One region of the Cytobacillus sp. FSL M8-0252 genome, then DNA from elsewhere that is predicted to be linked to it. Evidence: riboswitches for the same ligand, from Rfam matches in the RefSeq annotation. Region 1 holds a riboswitch; the other holds the start of a gene.
The links. A riboswitch is a leader RNA that binds a small molecule or an ion and turns the genes downstream of it on or off. The one in region 1 is predicted to bind S-adenosylmethionine.
Positions count from the first base shown of each region.

Region 2: another riboswitch for S-adenosylmethionine. It lies ahead of MKX83_RS20260 (iron-containing alcohol dehydrogenase family protein); the one in region 1 lies ahead of metK (methionine adenosyltransferase).

Region 1 is NZ_JBBOWZ010000001.1:3,696,122-3,699,546, reverse strand. It holds gene pckA (phosphoenolpyruvate carboxykinase (ATP)) at 1-1,048, opposite strand, end outside; SAM riboswitch class I at 1,436-1,561, shown strand; gene metK (methionine adenosyltransferase) at 1,862-3,061, shown strand.
Region 2 is NZ_JBBOWZ010000001.1:3,992,320-3,995,744, forward strand. It holds gene MKX83_RS20245 (hypothetical protein) at 1-306, opposite strand, end outside; gene MKX83_RS24685 (GNAT family N-acetyltransferase) at 425-718, opposite strand; gene MKX83_RS20250 (hypothetical protein) at 652-963, opposite strand; gene MKX83_RS20255 (hypothetical protein) at 1,173-1,748, shown strand; SAM riboswitch class I at 1,828-1,943, shown strand; gene MKX83_RS20260 (iron-containing alcohol dehydrogenase family protein) at 2,036-3,151, shown strand; gene MKX83_RS20265 (MetQ/NlpA family ABC transporter substrate-binding protein) at 3,148-3,425, shown strand, end outside.

The DNA of each region.
Region 1 (3,425 bases):
CAGAAGCATCAGCTGTTAAGAAGATAATAGTATTCGGGTGACCTGCAATACTCGGGTCAACAATATTGTCAATTGCTTGTAATTGGTAAGCCGCACGCGTGTTTTCCGTTAGCGTATTGTCCGCATAATCTGCTACGCGTGTTTCTTTGTCTAATACAACATTCTCAAGTACAGCGCCAAAACGGATGGCATCGAAAATTTGTGGTTCTTTTTCACGTGTAAGGTCGATACACTTCGCATAGCAGCCACCTTCAATGTTGAATACTCCATTTGGAGACCAGCCATGCTCATCATCACCGATTAAACGACGGTTGGGATCAGCTGATAATGTTGTTTTACCAGTTCCGGAAAGGCCAAAGAATAAAGCAACATCACCTTCGCGGCCAACATTGGCTGAACAGTGCATAGGGAGAATTCCATTTTCAGGAAGCATGTAGTTCATAACAGAGAAAATAGATTTTTTCATCTCACCAGCATACTCAGTACCACCAATAAGTACAATACGGCGTTCGAATGAAACGATGATAAAAGTTTCTGAAGCTGTACCGTCAACTGCTGGGTCTGCTTTGAAATTAGGTGCTGAAATAACTGTAAATTCAGATTCGTGATCTAATAAATCTTCTTCTGTAGGACGAATAAACAATTGGTGTGCAAAAAGGTTATGCCAAGCATATTCATTAATTACTTGGATTGGCATACGGTGTTTTTTATCCGCACCAGCAAATCCTTTGAATACGAAAACTTCTTCTTTCTCTTTTAAGAAAGCAATCACCTTGTTGTATAAGTTATTGAAGACTGCTTCAGAAATTGGTTGGTTCACACTTCCCCAGTCAATTTTATCTTTAGAGCTTGCTTCTTCAACAGTATATTTGTCTTTAGGTGAACGACCTGTATACTTACCTGTTGTCGCGCGAATTGCACCGGTAGATGTAAGAACACCTTCGTTTCTGTTTAATACTTTTTCAACTAGTTGCGGCACAGATAATTGAACTTGGATGTTTTCGCCTTTTAGTAAATCATTTAACTCAGTTATCGATACAGAATTCATCTGATGAATACCTTCCTTTATATAATATTATTTAAGAGATATGCATCTCAGTCGCTATTTGTGATTATTTCTTCAAAAATAGTATAACACATTTATTCATTCAGTCTATACTATATAAATCATTTTTATATAATTAATGAAATTGTCACAAATACAGGCAGTATTCATTATAAATAGCTTTTGCAAATTTAAAAAGGATAATCAGCAAATTTAATGTAATTTTTATATATATTAAGGAAAAAGAACGGTATGATCTTAACTAAAATTATCCGTTATCAAAACTAAAGTTTATAGAGTCGGATATGACAATTTTTACATTGAATTGTTAATGAAAAACATTTGACTATATTCCATGTGTAAGTTATGATGAATCCTTGAACGGATACTCTCTTATCCCGAGCTGGTGGAGGGACAGGCCCTATGAAACCCAGCAACCTGCCAACTACATTTTCATGAGCAAAGGTGCTAACCTGATGCAAGGATTTATTACTCACTATCCTTGAACGATAAGAGTGAAAGGCGCGAATCATTTTGCTTCAACCTTTTCACTAAATCAGAGAAGAGGTTTTTTTTCATGCTTTTTAACATGATGTTGGCGAATACGAGGAGCGGCTTTTGGAATGTACTATTTATGTATGGGAAAAAGACCAACCATTTTATTCTCAATATTCCAAGTTAGCGCATAGGTTATTAAGGGTATGAGATAAACATTGGCCCATAAATAATGAAGATTCAAATAAGGGAATGAGTTCCGTATCAAAAATAAAGACTATAATAAAGTCTTATTGATTCGATAAATAAGGAGGAAGTCAGATGTCAACAAAACGTAGATTGTTTACTTCTGAATCAGTAACTGAAGGTCATCCGGATAAGATCAGTGACCAAATATCTGATGCAATATTAGATGCTATTTTATCACAGGACCCAAATGCGAGGGTTGCTGCGGAAACGTCTGTTACTACAGGTCTTGTATTGGTTGCAGGAGAAATCACTACATCCACATATGTAGATATTCCAAAAATCGTTCGTGAAACCATTAAGGAAATTGGTTATACACGTGCAAAATATGGCTTTGACTCTGAAACATGTGCTGTATTAACTTCTATTGATGAACAGTCAGCTGATATTGCTATGGGTGTAGACCAAGCATTAGAAGCGCGTGAAGGACAGATGACTGATGCAGAAATTGAAGCCATTGGTGCTGGAGATCAAGGTTTAATGTTTGGCTTTGCATGTAATGAAACAAAAGAGCTTATGCCATTACCTATTTCATTAGCTCATAAACTTTCTCGCCGTTTAGCTGAAGTAAGAAAAGAGGAAATCTTACCTTACCTTCGCCCAGATGGTAAAACACAAGTAACAGTAGAATATGATGAAAACAACAAACCTGTACGTATTGATACAATTGTTATCTCTACGCAGCACCATCCAGAAATTAGTTTAGAGCAAATTCAACGCAATTTAAAAGAGCATGTAATTAACCCAGTTGTTCCTACTGAATTAATTGATGAAAACACAAAATACTTCATCAACCCAACAGGTCGCTTCGTTATTGGTGGACCTCAAGGTGATGCTGGCTTAACTGGTAGAAAAATTATCGTTGACACATACGGCGGTTATGCACGTCACGGTGGTGGTGCATTCTCTGGTAAGGATGCAACGAAAGTTGACCGTTCAGCTGCTTACGCAGCTCGCTATGTAGCAAAGAATATCGTTGCTGCTGGACTAGCTGACAAAGCGGAAGTACAATTAGCATATGCAATTGGTGTTGCTCAGCCGGTATCCATCAGTATTGATACATTTGGAACTGGAGTAGTATCTGAGGATGTTTTAGTTGAAGTTGTTAGAAACAATTTTGACCTCCGTCCTGCTGGTATTATCAAAATGCTTGATTTACGCCGTCCGATTTACAAGCAAACAGCTGCTTATGGACATTTTGGTCGTACAGATATTGATTTACCTTGGGAGCGCACAGATAAAGCGGAAGAATTGCGTAAGGAAGCTTTAAAATAAATTAGAAAATTATGGCTGTAGAAAACTCCTTTAATGAGTTTTCTACAGTTTTTTTATGTGGAAAAGGGGCTATCGTTAAATTTTAATAAACGTACAATTGAGCCAAAGCGATTAGCTCGTACATCAAGAAGTGGAATAGCCAAAGATAGAAGAGTAAAAGTCGTTTTTTTAGATATTACAGTAGCAAATAAATATAATATTTTAAGCCCCCTAATAATGGACAAAAACCCTTAAGGAAACGATTTCATATAAAATTAAAATAATTGTCATCTTTTCGTCTTAAATTGAGGGTAAAGAATAAACATCCTTAAGTATATGAAGAAGTAAACATGAACATACTGCCTAGCATAAAACATTCCATTTT
Region 2 (3,425 bases), 300 kb from region 1:
AATGTATGCTGACAAATATAACCCATGCCTGAAAGTCGAATCATAGAACCTTTCTATAAACTGCTCTGCTTGCATGATCATATCAAACTTACTCATTTCCCCTGGAATTTCATCTAGTTCATCCGTATAAATGAAAAACTCTGCCACACCTAATTCATCCATACGAACCGAGCCAATTGACTCTCCCCAATCTTCCAACAGGATATCATACACATTTTCTTCAAATTCCATCTGCTCCATAACTAAATCATCTGGGTTGATTCCTTTAAAATAGGTTTTTAGTTGTTCCATTATTAAGTGATTCAAAGCAGCTGTTCTCCTTTAGTTATGATTTAATTAACGTGCAGGAAGTGAAATTTTAACATTAAATCGTTTCTATTTAAAGGTTCTCTTTAATTCTTCCCATAATAATGACATCTATAAATTAGAAAAGCGCAGGGCGCCCGCTTATCGGTGACAAGCATAAGACGAGCCGGCAGAAAGGTTGTTTTTTAACCTTTTTGACGGATTGGCTTATGACCTCGAGCCGATGGCGTCCGGAGCTAGACAAAGCCTCGTTAAACATTTCATATAATGCAATCGCCCTTATATTATCTGCACATACATCTAACTCTAATCTGATGAGTCCTAACTCTTCATCGGCAAGCTTTACTATTCGCTCAAGAAGCGTCTTGCCAATCCCTCTTCCTTGTACTTCTTCATTAATAGAGATGGACACATTCCGCTATATCTTAACTTTCCACTTCTCTCTTCTAAGGAAGCTATCCCTCGAACATGACCGTTACATTCTGCAACAAATACATCGTCTTCTTTTGTAAGTCCTTCAATATAATCTTCAATATCTTTTAATCTCCCCGATGATAAGGCCATTGTTTGTTGAATAATAGAATCTTGCCTATGCATATCATGAATATCTCTTGCATCATTTATATGTATCGGTCTAATCTTTATTTCTTCCCCCATATAAAAACTCCTTTTTTTATAAAACTGTTCTGAATGAAAACTTATAAACCAAGACTACCACTTTTCTTAGTTTGAAAATATTGCTTTATTCATTTACGAATGAACAGTATAAAAAGTTTCTTATCATTGCACTGACATAATCACTACGATACAAAATATATATGAAAGGAGGCATCGAGATATTTTATGAGCATCCAAAGGAGGGTAATTTGAATATGCTTGCTTTGTTCAGTCTTTTTCTAGTTGTCGGCTACAGTTTCTTTTTCTTTATTAGTGCCGTTAGAAAAAAGAAAGAAATAGCTACAAAATATTCTAAATGTATTCCCATGGTGGTTGGTATGACGAGTAGCTTAACAATCGGTTTGATTATATCTGTGTGGTTACCAGAAATGGCTAAAGCAACTGTATTATCAATTCTCATTAGCGCTGTCATTGCCATTTTTATAGGACTACCGTTTAAAACAAACGGACTCGTTGAAGCTCAAGCGTCAAGTCTCATGGGAAGTATGATGGGGGCAATGCTAGGCATTATGTTGGTACCCAGTGAAGTTACATTTATGATCATTAGCATGGATCTGATTTATTTAATTAGTATTTTTGCCATGATGCTTCTCATGCACAAAAAACATTCATTAAAGGAAGCATTGAAAAATCGACCTGTGCCCTTCTATCTAACATTCTTATTAAGCATCGCCATTATCTGTGCATCGGGAATTCATCAAGAAGCGAAGAACTCAATTCATCCGATTGAAGAAAACACCCCACAAGTAGAACACCATCACTAGTTTAATGATTAATTTCAATTATGTTATTGACTTTTCATGTAATAGATAATATTATGAATATAATTTAATAAAGCATTTTCTCTTATAAAGAGCGGCTGAGGGACTGGCCCTGCGACGCCCGGCAACCATTCATATACCCATATGAACAGGTGCTAAATCCTGCAAAATACTTTTTGGTATTTTGATATATGAGAGAGGTTTACTACTATTCTAGTATATTTATGCCTCTCATGATGAGAGGCATTTTTGTTTTTATCATCACATCAAAAGAGAAACGAGGAGAGGAAATGACTGTAACAATCGTAAAAGGGGCTCCAGGACATTATTTATTAGGTTCAGGCATTCTAACAGAACTCCCCGACCTACTTAAAGATATTTCTGTTTCCAAATACCATATAATAACCGGTAAAAAAGCTTGGCAAGCCGTGCAACCCTACTTGCCCAAGGAAGTAATAGATAACAACGTTCACCTTCATTATATAGATGGTCACACTACCTTAAAAAAGGTCCATGACATCCAAGAAATAATAACAAATGATGGTGCTAATGGCGTAATAGGTATTGGTGGTGGGACAGCATTAGATATAACAAAAGCAGTTGCGATTGAAGCATCTGTTCAATCCATTCTTATACCAACAATCGCAGCTACCTGTGCCGCATGGACACCATTAAGTGTTTTTTATAATGAAGAAGGCAGCTTTACTCATTATACAGAGTTCCCTATTGCGACAACCCTCGTATTGGTTGAACCTGAAATTATTGCTAAAGCGCCTATTACTTATTTAAAAGCAGGAATTGGGGATACATTAGCCAAGTTTTATGAAGCTGAAGCTCTAATTGAAAGTTTTTACCCTGAAGAAACACTTCCTGTACCTAAACAAATTTCGCAATTTTCAGCTAAAATTTGCCGAGATACATTGCTTAATGATGGTGAAGCCGCACTACAATCAGTAGCCAAAAACGAAACCTCAAAAGCACTTATCCGTGTGATTGAAACGATTATCATGACTGGGGGTATGGTCGGTGGATTCGGCGAAAAAGCAGGACGAATCGCTGGTGCCCATTCGTTTCATAATGGACTAACCGTAGCGGATGCAGCCCAAGATTTTCTTCATGGGGAATTAGTCGCTTACGGGATTCTTGGTCAATTGGCCATTGAAGAAAAATGGACGGAAGTTGATTACCTTCTCCCGTTTTATGAGAGCTGGCAATTGCCAAGTAGTCTCTCTAGTCTAACTATTGATGTGAATGATGAGCAATTAATGAAGACAATTGTAAAAAAGGCGATACGCCCAACTGAATCTATTCACTTTATGAAAAACGAGATAAGTGAACATTCTGTTTTACAAGCACTTCGATTATTAGAAAAACAAAATGAACAAAAAGGAGTTCAAACATCATGAAAAAATGGTTACTAACTGGAACAGTCTTATTATCTTTAACAGGCTTAGCTGCATGTGGTAGTGATGAAGCCAACAACTCTACAGAAGGATTATATGACGATGAAGAATTAGTCATTGGTGTCACTGCAGGTCCACATGAGCAAATCTTAGAAAAAGTAATTGAATTAGCTAAAGAAGAAAATATCAACATTAAATCACAAGTATTTACTGATTATGTGATGCCAAATGTCGCATTAGCTGAAAAAGAGATTGACTTAAACATTTTTCAAACAGA